2 regions of the Ruminiclostridium josui JCM 17888 genome follow, and region 1 is predicted to be linked to the other one. Evidence: predicted binding sites of a transcription regulator. Region 1 holds the regulator's gene; the other holds the start of a gene.
What was found. Region 1 encodes HrcA, which represses chaperone genes, less so after heat shock. Its sites were predicted from a motif close to TGTTAGCACTCNNNNNNNNNGAGTGCTAACA; they were not measured.

Region 1 (8,370 bases):
ATATGACATCTTCCATGACAAGGTATATAGGAAGATTTGTGCTCTACGGATTATTAAAAATTGCCATCTGGATAGGATTGGTAATTGCTTATATAATACTTATTGCAATCGGTGTGGCAGTAATAGCAGCGGTTTCAAATGTTGCAGGTATATTATTGATAGTACTGTTTACTTTGGCTTTCATAGTTGCTTGTATAGCGTTGACAGTATATACTTCACTATGGTTTACATCAGTTTGTGTGGAGGATACTGATGTATTGACAGGGCTGAAAAATTCATTCCGTTATGTATCAGGCAATTTTTGGACAATATTAGGTATCAGTATTCTTATATCTATATTTGGAATAATAGCCGGGTCAATAGTAGGATTGGTAGTAGGATGGATTCCTATTATTGGAGGAGCTGTATCCTCCATAATATCATATCTTGCCGAATTTATTACAATTGTATTTTTATTTGAAATATACCGTGAAAAATCAGGAAAGTATGCTTGTGTAGAATATTACAAGGAAATGAACGGCGGAGTTTAAAATAACTACTATTTGAAATACTAAGAAAGACCTTGTATCGGAATTTATTATATTTCTGTGCAGGGTCTTTTAGTTTTTAATAATTTATTACCGTATATTACAAGAAAAATACTTGACAAACAAATATGCTAATGTTATTTTTAGTATATAATTAGCACTCAACATTAAAGAGTGCTAACAAGAGGGGTGATTATAATGCTACTTGACGATAGAAAATTGAAAATACTGCAAGCAATCATAGATGATTATATATACTCTGCTGAACCTGTAGGTTCTAGAACTATTGCCAAGAAGCATGAACTTGGTTTAAGTTCAGCTACAATTAGAAATGAGATGGCTGATCTGGAAGAAATGGGACTTTTGGAACAGCCGTATACATCAGCAGGAAGAGTTCCTTCCGACAAAGGGTACAGGCTTTACGTAGATCAGTTGATGAAGATAAATGAATTATCCGAAAGTGAAATAGAGAAAATACGGAATGAAATGAATATTCGGATAAATGAACTTAGCCAGCTTATTAGGACTGCATCGGCGGTTATGTCCAAGTTTACAAAATATACTTCTATGGCGATAACCCCTCATATGAAACAGAGCGTTTTAAAAGCTGTTCAGGTAGTACCTATAGAGCCTGGAAAAGCATTGGTGATTATTGTAACAGATTCTAATATTGTGAGAAATAATCTCATCAGGATACCAGAAAGCGTTACACCTGATTTCTTGATTCAGATTTCAAATATGCTTAACGACCAGTTAAGAGGCTTTACTTTGGAAATGCTAAAATCGGACATATTAAATGAGAAGTTCGAGAAACTGAGTGCGCTGCCTTATGGATTAATTAAGCCTATTCTCGACGGAATTGAGGATTTAATTAGAACAATTGATAAGCCGGAAGTATATTTAGAAGGAGCAACAAATATTCTGAATTTTCCCGAGTTTAAGGAAGTTGATAAGGCCAAGGAGTTTTTGAATATACTGGATGAAAAGAATTTTGTATCTGACCTTCTTACAAGTAATTCAAATAAAAATAATGAGATAATTATTCACATAGGAAATGAGAATGCTGTAGAAGGTATAAAGGATTGTAGTTTGGTTACTGCATCCTATAGTGTAGGTAATCGTGTAATAGGAACCATAGGCATTATTGGACCAACCAGAATGGAGTATTCAAAGGTTGTGGCATCAATGAATTATATAAGGAATAAAATCAATCAGGAGATTCTTAAACTCTTGGATAATGGATAGTATAAATAAGGAGGTAGTATTCAGATAATGAAAAAAGAAAAACATCCTAAGGATGAAAATGAAAACACTAAGGAAATGAATTCTGAAGAAATCAACAAAGGAGAAGAAAATCAGGAAGCATCGAAGACTTCTGATGTGAATGGTGATGAAGCAGTAAATGCGGAAATTCAGGATTTAAAAGCAAAGTTGGAAGAAAAGGCGAAGCAATGTGAAGATTTAAAAAATATGGTTCAGCGTACAGCAGCAGAGTTTGACAACTATAAAAAAAGAACAATCAAGGAAAAGGAAGCTCTTAGCCTTGATATAGCAATAGACACTGTAAATACCTTCCTTCCGGTAGTAGATAACTTGGAAAGAGCTTTAAAAGCCGCAGAAAACACTGAAAGCAATCCATTGAAGGAAGGCGTTGAAATGGTTATGAGACAGTTGAAGGATTGTCTCGACAAATTAGGTGTAGAAGCAATAGAAGCAGTTAATAATCCTTTTGACCCTGAATTACACAATGCCGTTATGCATGAAACCAATGACGAAATTGGTGAGAACATTGTGGTAGAAGAATTTCAAAAAGGTTATACAATGAAGGGAAAAGTAATCAGACATAGTATGGTAAAGGTAGTAAACTAACACAGTAGTTTAAAATAAAAAAGATTATCAAATATATTAAGGAGGATATTATTTATGTCGAAAGTAATTGGTATAGATTTAGGTACCACAAATTCATGTGTAGCAGTTATGGAAGGCGGTGAGCCTGTCGTTATTGCAAATCCGGAAGGAAATAGAACTACCCCTTCTGTTGTTGCATTTTCAAAAACCGGTGAACGTATGATAGGACAGGTTGCAAAAAGACAAGCTATCACTAATCCGGAAAGAACAATTATTTCAATAAAGAGAGATATGGGAACCGACCGTAAGGTTAATATAGATGATAAGAAATATTCACCACAGGAAATATCTTCAATGATTCTTCAAAAGCTTAAGTCTGATGCAGAAGCATATCTTGGTGAAACAGTAACTCAGGCGGTAATTACCGTTCCTGCTTACTTTAGTGATGCTCAGAGACAAGCAACAAAGGATGCCGGTAAAATTGCTGGATTGGAAGTTCTCAGAATTATAAACGAGCCTACGGCAGCAGCATTGGCATACGGCCTTGACAAAGAGCATGACCAGAAAATAATGGTTTATGACTTAGGTGGAGGAACATTCGACGTATCCATACTTGAAATCGGTGACGGTGTATTTGAAGTTCTTGCAACAAACGGTAACAACAAACTTGGCGGAGATGACTTTGACCAAAGAATAATTGATTTCCTTGTTGATACATTTAAAAAAGAAAGCGGAATAGATCTTAAAAACGACAAGATGGCAATGCAGAGATTGAAGGAAGCGGCTGAAAAGGCAAAAATAGAACTTTCCGGTGTGACTTCATCAAATATAAACCTACCATTTATTACTGCTGATGCATCTGGACCAAAACACCTTGATGTAACACTTACAAGAGCAAAATTTGATGAAATAACAGCTGATTTAGTTGAAAATACAATGGGACCAACAAGACAGGCTATGCAGGATGCAGGGCTTACACCAGACAAGATAGACAAAATTCTGTTAGTTGGTGGTTCCACAAGAATTCCTGCAGTTCAGGAAGCAGTTAAAAAATACTTAGGAAAAGAGCCTTTCAAGGGAATTAATCCAGATGAATGTGTTGCTGTTGGTGCAGCAATTCAGGCGGGTGTATTGACAGGTGATGTAACTGGACTTCTTCTTCTTGACGTTACACCGTTATCACTGGGACTTGAAACACTTGGCGGAGTATTCACAAAACTTATTGAAAGAAATACAACTATTCCTACCAAGAAGAGTCAGGTATTCTCCACAGCAGCAGACGGACAGACAAGTGTTGAGATACATGTATTGCAGGGCGAAAGAGAAATGGCTCAATACAACAAGTCTCTTGGAAGATTCCAACTTACAGGTATTCCATCAGCACCAAGAGGTGTACCACAAATAGAAGTTACTTTTGATATAGATGCAAATGGTATAGTTCATGTATCCGCAAAAGACCTTGGAACAGGTAATGAGCAGAATATAACAATAACTGCGTCAACTAATCTGTCTGATGAAGATATAGATAAGGCTGTAAAAGAAGCAGAAAAATATGCGGCTGAAGACAAAAAGCGTAAAGAAGAAATCGATATTAGAAATAATGCAGATTCCTTGGTTTATCAGTCAGAGAAGTCATTAAAAGATCTTGGAGATAAAGTATCTGCTGATGACAAGTCAAAGATTGAAAGCGGAGTAAACAAGGTAAAGGATGCCCTTAAAGGTACTGATGTCGAAGCAATAAAGAAAGCTACCGAAGAATTGCAGCAGTCATTCTATGAAATATCATCAAAAATATATCAACAGACACAAGGAGCACAGGCAGACCCTGGAGCAGCCGGCTTTGGAGGACAACAGGGAGCAGCTGGACAGGATGACAATGTTGTTGATGCAGACTATAAAGTAGTTGACGAGGATAAATAAATATATAATAATGTATAGGGGCTTAAAAGCCCCTATAGCATTAACAGCATAAGGTTTTTATTAAAAACGCCAAAGCTTACATAATACAGCTCTGGCTTATTTTAGGTTGCTGGTTTGCTGTGTAATGAGACAGGAGTTGAATTCGATGGCAGAAAAGAGAGATTATTACGAGGTATTAGGCGTTGATAGGAACGCTAGTGATGCTGAACTAAAAAAAGCATATAGAAATCTTGCGAAAAAGTACCATCCGGACGTCAATCCAGGAGATAAGGCTGCAGAAGCGAAGTTCAAAGAGGTAAATGAGGCCTATGAGGTTCTTAGTGATTCTCAGAAAAGGAGCAGGTATGACCAGTTCGGTCATGCGGGAACAGACCCTAACGGATTTGGTGGTGCAGGAGGCTTCTCTTCAGATTTTGACTTTGGTGGAATAGGAGATATATTTGAAACTTTCTTTGGAGGCTCAGGCTTTGGAGGAAGAAGTAGAACAAGAAGAGGCCCTCAGAAGGGTGCAGACATTAAATATTCTATGGAAATCAGCTTTGAAGAAGCTGCATTTGGTATTGAACGAGAAATAAATGTTAGCAAAATGGAAGTATGCTCCAAATGTTCCGGTTCAGGGGCCAAACCAGGAAGTAATGTAACAACCTGCAGCCGCTGTAACGGAACAGGACAGATTCAAATAAAGCAAAGCACCCCATTCGGACAATTTATAAACACCAAAACATGTGATGCATGTAAAGGTGAAGGAAAGATTATTACAGAGCCTTGTCCTGCATGTAACGGAAAAGGTAGACTCAGAAGTACAAAAAAAATAAAAATAGATATTCCTGCGGGAATAGATGACGGTCAGACCATTTCATTAAGAGGTGGTGGGGATCCGGGAGTAAAAGGAGGTCCAAACGGAGATTTGTATGTAAATATCCATGTAAAACCTCACCCGCTATTTTCCAGACAGGGAAATAATGTTATATGTGATGTACCTATTACATTTACACAAGCAGCATTAGGTGCTGAATTAGAAGTACCTACTCTTGACGGAAAAGTAAAATATACTGTACCTGAAGGAACTCAAACCGGTGCTGTTTTCAGATTAAAGGGCAAAGGAATCCCTTATTTGAGAGGAAATGGTCGTGGAGACCAGTATGTTAAGGTAAATATTGAAGTTCCGAAAAAACTCAATGACAAACAAAAAGCATTGCTGAGGGAATTTGCTGAAATCAGCGGCGATGAATCCCACGAGCAGAGAAAAGGCTTTTTTGACAAAATGAAGGATGCATTTAAATAATTAAGAATTTTACTGCTCATGGAGGCAAAAGTAAATATATGAAATGGTATGAAATACGGATAAGTACTACTGATGAAGCAAGTGATGCGGTTTCCGAAATGCTTACGACAATGGGAGCTGGTGGCGTAGCTATCAAAGACCCTTTTGACATAAAAAAAGAGATATTAAAGCCAAATACTCTGGACTATGCTGATGATGATTTTCTTGAATCATTAGGAGAGGATGTTATTATACAAGCATATTTCCAGAGCGGAAATAATATAGACGAGCTATTGAAGGAAATAAATGACGGCTTGGGAAATATATCCCAATTTTTAAGTATTGGAAAAGGTATAGAGGGATACGGCGAAGTAGATGATGAGGATTGGTCTACAGCTTGGAAAAAGTATTATAAGCCCCTTCAGCTTACAGAAAGAATAGTAATAAAGCCAACATGGGAGGATTACAGTCCCAAAGGTGATGAAATAATAATACAAATGGACCCAGGAATGGCCTTTGGAACAGGTACTCACGAAACCACACAAATGTGCTCTGTGTTGCTTGATAAGTATATGAGAGATGATACAGAGGTTCTTGATATTGGTTGTGGAACAGGTATTCTTTCAATAATAGCAGCGAAGCTGGGTGCAAAAAAAGTTGAAGCTATTGATATAGATGAAGTTGCAGTGAAAGTTGCAAAGGAAAATATCGAGCTAAATCGGGAAATATCAAAAGTATCTGCACATAAGGCTATATTGTCTGATTTAAAGCAGGAAGAACATAAATACGATATAATTGTAGCTAATATAATAGCTAATGTAATTATTGACTTGTCTTCGCTTATACCTTATTATTTAAAAAAGGAATCTTTGATTATTACTTCGGGTATTATTAAAGAAAGGAAACAGGAAGTAATAGACGCATGCGAAAAAAACGGGATGTCACTAATAGAAACTCTTGAAATGGGAGAATGGGTGGCAATGGTGTTTAAATGTCAAGATACTTTGTAGAAGAAGCACAAATAGCTAACGGAAGAATTAACATAATAGGTGAAGACTTTCAGCATTTAAAAAAAGTGTTAAGGGCCCAGATAAAGGATGAAGTAATTGTATGCTGTGGAGGATTTGACTACACAGCTGAAATAGAAAAAATAAATGATAGTTCAATTATATGTGTAATAACGGATATAAATAAAAATTTTACTGAATCACCTTTAAAAGTTACTTTGTACCAGGGATTACCGAAGTCGGACAAGATGGAGTTAATTATACAGAAATGTGTAGAACTTGGAGTTTGGGAAATAGTTCCGGTAATCACAGAACGTTGTGTTTCGAGGATAAATACTGATAAAGATGCAAAAAATAAGCTTGCGAGATGGCAAAAGATAGCAAGAGAGGCATCAAAACAGTGCAATAGGGGAATAATTCCCAATATTCTGTACCCTGTATCTTTTAAAGAAGCCGTTGAAATGGCATCTAAAGCTGAACTGGCAGTTATTCCTTATGAGAAGGAAAGTGCAGTTGGACTTAAAAATATTGTATCCCGGTATCAAGGAATTACCAGTGGAAGTATTATCATTGGTCCTGAAGGAGGGTTTGAAGAAAAAGAAGTCCAAATGGCAGAAGACAGAGGGGTTAAGAAGATATCTCTGGGGCCAAGAATCCTACGCACGGAAACTGCCGGAATGGTAGCTTTATCACTTTTGATGTATGAATTAGGAGATGTGTCTAATGGGAGAACTTAAATTTGTTGTTGTTGATGATGCAGTGTTTATGAGAACATTAATTAAGAGAATGATTGAAGAAAATTCAAACTATCACGTTGTAGGTGAAGGAGCAAATGGCCGTGAAGCTATTGAACAAGCAAAGCGTAATCAACCTGATATAATGACTCTTGATATTACAATGCCAGAGATGGATGGAATTATGGCAATAAAGGGAATATTGGAAGTAAGCCCAGCTACCAAGATAATAATGGTTTCTGCAATGGGACAGCAGGCTATGGTAATAGATGCAATTAAAATGGGAGCTAAAGATTTTATTGTTAAACCCTTTGATAAAACCAGGGTTCAACAGGCAATAGAAAATGTTTTAAATCTCTGATAATATGTCTATTATATAAATGGGGGATAATTCCTCCATTTTATTTTTTATAGGGAATAGTGCAACAAATTAAAAACATTAGTAAATTGAAGAAAATTGATAAAAATATATGAAAAGTAGTAATTTATCCTTTAAATTCTGCAAATATGTGTTATAATACTAAGCGGGATTAATAGTATATTTTGGGTTAAATTTTATCCCAGTAACCGGAGGCATATATGGTTAGAAGTATGACAGGTTTCGGTAGAGGAACCTTTAGTGATAATGGCAAAGAATTTACGGTAGAAATAAAAACTGTAAATCACCGCTATATAGATTTTTATATAAAAATACCGAGACAGATTGGTTATCTTGAGGAAAGAGTCAGAGAAGTAGCTTCTAAAAGTCTTTTTCGCGGTAAAGTTGATATATTTATATCATTTGAAGATCGTTCCGACAATTCCAGAAGTGTGACACTTGATGAGCCATTAGCAAGTGCTTACATACAGGCAGTTGAAAAGCTCAAAGAAAAATATAGCTTGAAGGATGACTTGAGTGTATCGCTTATTTCACGTTTCCCGGATGTTTTAAGAATAGAGAAAAATGAAGATGATGAAGAACATTTGTGGTCTGTTCTTAAAAGAGCATTGGACTTGGCAATAGATTCGCTTCTCCAAATGAGAGAAAAAGAGGGAAATGAATTAAGAAACAGCCTGCTTCAGAAAGCCGA
Region 2 (8,370 bases), on a different contig from region 1:
TTCCTCTGAGTTTTGAGCAATAAGATTAATATTTTTCTTTATTTCCTGCGTACTAAAATTAATCTGATGAGATGTAGCTGCTGATTCCTGCATTGACGCAGATATATGCTCTGTAGTTGCTAATGTATCGTCTGCCTTTTCTTTCAAAGTTTCAGTCATTCTCTCTACTTGCTGAGAATTTTCAATAACTTTTTCAGATGCATCAGTCATAAGTCCAAGGATTTCTCTCAACGAACCTCTCATAGTTGAAAGGTTTCTTGCAAGAAATCCTATTTCGTCCTTTCTGCCCTTTATCTGGTTATATGTCTTGTCATGTGATAAATCAAAATTTGCAGTTCGTTCAACAACTCGTGAAAGCACTTTAATAGGTATGGTAAGAGAAAAAGTAAGCCATACTCCTACCGCAACGGCAAATATGCAAAATATTGCCGCAATTATATAAACAGGAAAATCGTAAATACTATATAAGGCAGTCCCACCGCCGACAATAATTATGCAACCGATTACAATACACAATATCTTTTTGCCTATAGACATGTCTTCCGCCCCCAGTTAAGTTAATTAAGTAAGTAAAATTAAAACACAAATTCATAGTAACATATTATTAAAATAAATTCCATATAATAAAAAATACTTTTGCTATTCAAATATATGGATATTTGTATAAAAAAGCAGAAAACATTAAAAATTTATAGTCAAAAGGTTCTTTACGATATATATTTACCAAGTTAAATGTGCTAATATAGCTTAATAGTCGCTGTATGCTGTATTAAATTTAGTACATATATATCTTCAGCTTTTTTACAATTATTCACTGTTTTTATGATATTATTTTGTTGTAAGACTATTTATTTAACTACATAAAACATAGGAAGGTGATTATATGTCTGAGCAAATCAGATTAATTGCTTCACGAATAAAAGAGTTAAGAGAAATATCTGAAATTAGTGTTGAAGCACTTGCAGCAGAGCTTAATATTTCAGAAGAAGCATATAGGTCATACGAAAGCGGTGAAACTGATATTCCCGTAAGCTTTCTTTATCAAATAGCAAATAAATTTAATGTTGAACTTTCAGCAATAATTACGGGAGATGCTCCAAAACTCCACACTTATCAGCTTGTCAGAGATGGAAAAGGTGTAAATGTTGAAAGACGTGAACATTATAAATATCACAGTCTTGCTTACAATTTTGTTGGGAAAAAGGCTGAGCCTTTTATTGTAACAGTAGAGCCAGAAGCTGCCGATTCACCTGTACACTTTAATTCACATAAAGGACAGGAATTCAACTATATTATTGAAGGAACTCTTAAAATAATTATTAACGGTCATGAACTTATTATGAATGAAGGTGACTCCGTTTACTTTGATTCTTCTGCAAGTCACGGAATGAAAGCAATGAATGGTAAGAAAGCCAGATTTTTGGCAATTATTTTTTAGGTATCAGGGGGAATAAGTAATGTTGGAAAAATACTTATCTCGGGTAGACTTTACATCTTATGAGGATTTTTACGAGAACTTTAAAATAAATGTACCTGAGAACTTTAATTTTGCCTATGACGTTGTTGATGAATATGCAAAAACAACACCGGATAAGGTAGCAATTGTATGGTGTGATAAATCTGGAGCAGAAGCGACATTCACATTCGGTCAGTTAAAAGAGTATAGCGATAAGACAGCCAACTTTTTTAAGTCATTGGGTATTAAAAGAGGCGACCCAGTAATGCTCATATTAAAAAGGCGATACGAGTTCTGGTTCTGTATTTTAGCTTTACATAAACTGGGTGCCATTACAATTCCGGCAACTCATCTTCTTACTTCAAAAGATATAGTCTATAGGGCTAATGCAGCAGACATAAAAATGATTGTTTGTGTTAATGAGCCCGAAGTCATAAAACATATAGAAGATTCCGAAAGTAAAACACCAACAGTAAAATATAAGGCATTGATTAACGGCAGCAAGGATGGCTGGCTGGATTTCTCATCCGGTGTTGAAAATGCTTCCAGTGAATTCCAAAGGCCTCAGGGAGATTTTGGTTCCCACAATAGCGACATATCATTGTTGTACTTTACATCTGGTACTACAGGTATGCCAAAGATGGTTCAGCACGATTATGAATATCCTTTGGGACATATCCTTACTGCTAAATACTGGCAGAATGTTTCTGAAGACGGTCTTCACCTGACAGTTGCTGATACAGGCTGGGCTAAAGCTGTATGGGGGAAAATTTATGGTCAATGGCTTTCAGGGTGTGCTGTATTTGTATATGACTTTGATAAATTTGTTCCAAAGGAACTTCTTGAGGTTATTTCAAAGCACCGTGTTACTTCTTTTTGTGCTCCTCCTACAATTTACAGATTTTTCATCAAGGAAGATCTTTCAAAGTATGATTTAAGCAGTCTGAAGTATTGTACTGTTGCAGGAGAACCTCTCAATCCAGAGGTATACAGTCAATTTTACAAGGCTACTGGCATAAAGTTAATGGAAGCCTTCGGCCAAACAGAGTTAACTGTCACAGTAGGTACTTTCCCATGGATGGAGCCAAAGCCTGGGTCAATGGGTAAGCCATCTCCTGGATATGATATAGATCTTCTTGATGACAACGGAAATCCATGTCAGGATGGTGAAGAAGGCCAGATTGTTGTTAGAACTACCAGAAAGAAACCTGCCGGTATGTTCGGCGGTTACTATAGAGATGAAGCTCTTACTAATAAAGTATGGCATGATGGTGTTTATTATACAGGTGATGTGGCTTGGCGTGATGAAGACGGTTATTTCTGGTTTGTAGGCAGAGCTGATGATGTAATTAAGAGCTCAGGTTACAGAATCGGGCCTTTCGAAGTGGAAAGTGCTTTACTTGAGCATCCAGCAGTTCTGGAATGTGCTATAACTGCTGTTCCAGATCCTATCAGAGGTCAGATTGTAAAAGCTACCGTCATATTAGCTAAGAACTATACTCCAAGTGACGAACTGGTAAAGGAACTACAGGACCATGTAAAGAGGGTTACAGCACCTTATAAATACCCGAGAATCATTGAGTTTGTAGATGAGCTTCCAAAAACTATAAGCGGAAAAATCAGACGTGTTGAAATAAGACAGACTGATAAAGATAATAAATAAAAGTTATACTAAAAACCCCGGATGGCATTTAATCGCCATTCGGGGTTTTTGTTAAGTATTTTTTGATTAAAGAACTTTCATCAATATTTCATTACTTCTTTGTATAAATTTGGCCATAGCATCCGGCTCCAAAGTCTGATGACTCATCATGGCCAAATCATATATATGTTCGCTTACCAGCTTCACATCTTCTTTTCTTTCATCCTTTTCCTTTAAGTCAATCAATGCCTTTACTAGTTTGTTTGAAGAGTTCAGTACAAGAGTCTGTTCTTTTGGGAACATATGACCCATATCCATTCCACCGAACATTTTGCTCATTTCCTGCATTCTTCTGGATTGCTCCGACAACAGTACTACAGCCGGTATAGTTTCATTTTTCAAGGATTCAACCTGTATTTTAAGTTTTTCATCATTTACTGTTTCCTTGAATAAATTCTCCAAATATTTAACATCATCTTCAGGAATACCTGTGTTTTCCTGCTTCATGCTTGAAGAAATATCAGCATCAATTCTGTTAAACTGCAGTCCCGTAACTTTACTCTCAAGCAGAGACATAAAGTGGTTGTCAATCATGTTTGTAAGTATTACCGCTTCCATTCCGTTTTCATTAAATAGCTTGATATACTGTGCCTGCTGATTTTCATCAGAAACGTAAAATACTTTGTTTTCGTGATTGTCCTTGTTGTTTTCAAGATATTCCTTAAGGGTAGTATATCCTCCCTTTGTTGATTTGAAAATAAGTATATCCTTAACTCTATCATAGAATTTTTCTTCACGTATACAGCCGTATTTAACGAATGGATTTATGTCATCCCAGTATTTGTTATAGTTTTCACGTTCATTCTCAAATAACGATGTAAGCTTGTCTGCAACCTTCTTTGTTATATGTGTGGAAATCTTATTTACATAACCATCGTTTTGTAAGAAGCTTCTTGAAACATTCAACGGCAAATCAGGACAATCCAGTACACCCTTTAGCAACAGCAGGAATTCAGGAATTACTTCCTTTATATTGTCAGCCACAAATACCTGATTGTAGTAAAGCTTTATCTGCCCCTCCATTGTCTCAAATTCGTGTTTTAACTTAGGGAAATAAAGTATTCCTTTCAAGTTAAATGGATAATCCATATTTAAATGTATCCAGAAAAGTGGTTCATTAAAATCATGGAACACTTTTGTGTAGAACTGTTTATATTCTTCGTCTGTACAGTCCCTTGGATTTTTAAGCCAAAGAGGCTTTGTATCATTTAAAGGCTCCGGCTTTTTAGGTTCTGCCTCTGCCTTGTCATCAGCTTCTTTAGTTTCCTCTTTCTTCTCTTCTGCTTTTGCTGCATCTTCAAGATATAATTCGTAAGGCAGAAATGCAAAATACTTTTCAAGAGTTTTTCTCATTGTGTATTCATCTGCAAACTCCAAACTGTCATCAGCCAGATACAAGGTTATTGTTGTTCCTCTCTCATTTCTATCGGAGTCTGACATTTCAAATTCTGTTCCTCCGTCACTTACCCACCTTACAGCAGCAGCATCTTTCTGATATGAAAGTGTATCAATCTGGACACGCTGTGATACCATAAATGCCGAATAAAATCCCAGACCGAAGTGACCTATAATTTGACCGTCGTCTGACTTGTCCTTATATTTTTCAAGAAAATCGACTGCTCCTGAAAAAGCAATCTGATTTATATATTTTTTTACCTCTTCCGCAGTCATTCCCAATCCGTTGTCTATTACTTTTATGGTCTTATCATTTTTATTGACAATGACCTTTATTTCAAATTTATTATCTTCTGGTAGTTCTGCTTCTCCCATTGCATCAAGTTTTTTCATTTTGCTAATGGCATCGCTTGCATTTGACACAAGTTCCCTTATAAATATGTCCTTTTCAGAGTATAACCACTTTTTAATTATAGGGAATATGTTTTCTGTATTTATTGAAATATTTCCGCTTTCGTGTTTCATTATATTACCTCCACTTCATTTTTTTACACTATTAATAATATAACTCGAATAGTATAAAGTTTCAAGTATTTTTTAGCACTCAACAAGTAAGAGTGCTAACAATTTTTTTTAAATATGTTTATATATCAAGTATATAGGGATATTCTTTTCATTTCATCACATGCTATATTTTTCTTCTTTTCTTCCAAATGTGTGCTCAATACGACTTTACCCTTCCATAAATCCACAAGATGTTTAAGGGTCTCATAAGCGTAGCTCAATTCCAGTTCCCGACCATCAAACTCGTGTTCAAGGAATAGCGTGTTCTCCTTTGGGCTCCATTCAGTGACTTTTATTACTGGAATACTCCCTACCCCTACTGTATTACATAAAGTATCCCGTACCTTTTTCCAGCCCTCTTCATCTGAAACCTCAGAAATCATATAATCGTTTCCTGTGGTTATATATTCAAAAAGATTCATTTCATCACACAATTCCTGTGTAAGGTATCTTCTTATAAAAGATTGATCTCTCTCATTTTCCCTTACCTCAAATATCTTATCTTTACCCTGAGTATTATACAGGTTTTCAATGATTTTAAAGCCTATAAAATACGGATTTATACTTGATTTTAAAGGTCTGACTACCTCATTATGTTTTCTTAAGAATTCGAAATGAAGACTCTGAGGAAGTTCAAGTTTGCTTAATATAGTATAGTGCCAAAAACTTGCCCAACCCTCATTCATAATTTTTGTCTCAATCTGTGGGATAAAGTATCGGGCTTCTTCTCTTACAATAGAAAGTATATCTTTTTCCCAGTCCAGCAAACGACCATATTCTGTAATAAATTTCAGTATATCCTCCTGAGGCTCCTCCGGTATCTTTATTTCTTGATTGCTAGCTTCAGAGTCATCCTGCCTTTTATTTTCGGAGTACCTATCAAGGTTGGGAAAATCAGATTTATGTTCTGCTAATGCGGATTTTGATTCCTCTTTTTTCTTTTTATTATTGCAAAAGTCAATTATCCTTTCCGTTTGCAGTTTTACAGCATGTGCTGCATTAAGTATTTTTTCAACTTTTGTATAGCCGATGCTTGGATCCGATATATAATCACGTATCCGGTTAGCATGGTTTTTAAAGGTCTCTACTGCATACTCAGCCTTGGTTCCTTTTTTGAAAAGTCTGTTATTTTTGAAAAAATCATTATGTGCATATACATGGGCTATTGTAAGTATTTGAACAAGAAGTGAATTATCTTTCATTAGGTAGGCTATACACGGGTTTGAGTTAATAACCATTTCATACGGAAGTCCTGTAAGATTATATTTATGTAGGGTTTTAATCCTCTCATAGGATTTTCCGTAACTCCAATGGGGATAGTGGGATGGCATTCCTACATATGATTCATAGCCTATCATATCTTCATAGTTTATTATTTCAAATTCCTGATTATAGAAGTTAAGGCCACTTTCCACCGCTATTTCTTCTATGCGCTCATTCCAGTATTCCAGTTCCTTTAAACTAAAATCCGCCATAGCTTTTTTCCTCCCAACTTATTAAATAATCAATCTAATCCATAATCGCCTTCTCGTCCCTATCACTAGCTTTATCCAGGAGCTTTTTAAGTGCCGGCAGGACATCCTCTTTTTTGTTGATATTAATAGCTGCAAAGTTATTACTTTTTATATTAGTCTGAAATTCATTTTTTATGGTACTGCCTATATTATAATAACCTGGTACTATCTCTCCATAGCCAAACAAATTGCAAACCTCACAAAGCTTTTTAGCACTTTCTACAGCTCTTTTATTATCTTCTGACCAGTTGTCTCCATCGCTGCAATGAAAAGCATAAATGTTCCAGTTGCTTGGACTGTATCTGTCGGCAATAATTTCCAATGCTTTGTCATATCCGCTGCTGATATAGGTTCCACCAGATTCACCCCGGTGAAAAAACTCTCTTTCGTTTACTTCCTTTGCAGTTGTTGTGTGAGCTATGAAAACAACATCCACGTTTGCATACTTCAATCGTAGGAATTGATACAAAAGGAAATAAAAGCTTCTTGCCAGATATTTTTTTGTTTGATCCATTGAACCTGAAACATCCATAATGCACAGCACAACTGCATTATAATCCCTTTTGTTATCCTCTTTAATTCTGTAATATCTTAAATCTTCCTGTATAAACGGAAACCTTTCTTGGCCTTCCTGCTTATCATATGTAGTATTCTCTCCATCTTCAGACCTTTTGGAGGCCTGCCTGCGCTTTATTTTCTCAATTACTGAGCGTTTCTTTGCAAGTCTCGGAGGGATGCCTTTGTGTTGGTAACCAAGCTTTCTGTAGCTTTTTTCCTCCAACCTGGATAGCTGCTTTTTATCAATATCGGGAAGGTTCATGTCATCAAAAAGGTATTTTATTACCTCCTCAATGGTTATCTCTGTTTCATAAACCTCTTCTCCCTCCTGATTCCCGGCCCCTCCCTTGCCCTTTCCTTCCTGTGCCTCTCCTTGAAATTTATCGCCCCTTTTTTCATTACCGTCTCCTGCACCTACGCCAGGCTTGGATTTTCCATATATAAATTGAAACTCCTTTATTCCTTTTATTGGAATCTTAATTTTTTTATCCTTACTTTTACCTATTATGCTTTGTTCTGCTATAATATTGCCAAGATTTTTCTTTATGGATTCCTCAACAAGCTCTCTGTGTCTTCTTCTGTCTTCGGCTGACCTATCTTTGCCGATATTGCTGCAGTCTCTGAAAATAGCCATATTTTCCCTCCAATTAATCCTTCCACAGATTGTTAGCAGCATATTTCAATATGACATTGCAGCAGTGGTCACAATAGCCGTTCTTTTTCATTTCCTCTACCATTGTGTTGTATTTCTGGGTCTGTTCCTTATCCCTTACTTTTGCCTGTGTTATAATCCTGCTCAAATCTCTTACGGATGCAGTCAGCTTTTTCTCTATTGCCTCCTTCAAAGGCTCATAGCTTGTATAATCCAAACTTCCCCCATTTCGCATAACAAAGAACATATACGCAGTAACATCCGACCTGAATCCTTTTACCGCAGTATCAGAAATACCTATCTGTTCTTCAATAGAACGCATGAATTTTTCATCGGGCTCAAGTTCCTCACCTGTGTTCTTATCCTTTATTTTAGTCTTGTTGACAAAGGCTTCTGCATGGTCAAGATAATTGTTAAAAAGACTCTCGGCCTGTTCTCTATAGCCATGAATAAACGCCTTTGTAACTTCTTTTTCCATAATTTTATTGTATTCCTTCTTTACAGAATCATATATAAGCCTTAAGTAACG

Region 2: a site for HrcA is predicted at 5,149-5,179, ahead of htpG (molecular chaperone HtpG). Genes of this name have one in related genera too.

What each region holds. Positions count from the first base shown of each region.
Region 1 is NZ_JAGE01000002.1:184,224-192,593, forward strand. It holds gene K412_RS0117420 (DUF7847 domain-containing protein) at 1-530, shown strand, start outside; gene hrcA (heat-inducible transcriptional repressor HrcA) at 726-1,772, shown strand; gene grpE (nucleotide exchange factor GrpE) at 1,800-2,396, shown strand; gene dnaK (molecular chaperone DnaK) at 2,451-4,295, shown strand; gene dnaJ (molecular chaperone DnaJ) at 4,441-5,580, shown strand; gene prmA (50S ribosomal protein L11 methyltransferase) at 5,619-6,569, shown strand; gene K412_RS0117450 (16S rRNA (uracil(1498)-N(3))-methyltransferase) at 6,551-7,303, shown strand; gene K412_RS0117455 (response regulator) at 7,290-7,661, shown strand; gene K412_RS0117460 (YicC/YloC family endoribonuclease) at 7,880-8,370, shown strand, end outside.
Region 2 is NZ_JAGE01000001.1:3,413,074-3,421,443, reverse strand. It holds gene K412_RS0115495 (methyl-accepting chemotaxis protein) at 1-537, opposite strand, end outside; gene K412_RS0115490 (helix-turn-helix domain-containing protein) at 884-1,438, shown strand; gene K412_RS0115485 (AMP-binding protein) at 1,458-3,119, shown strand; gene htpG (molecular chaperone HtpG) at 3,186-5,078, opposite strand; gene K412_RS0115475 (SpoVR family protein) at 5,204-6,592, opposite strand; gene yhbH (sporulation protein YhbH) at 6,627-7,823, opposite strand; gene K412_RS0115465 (PrkA family serine protein kinase) at 7,837-8,370, opposite strand, start outside.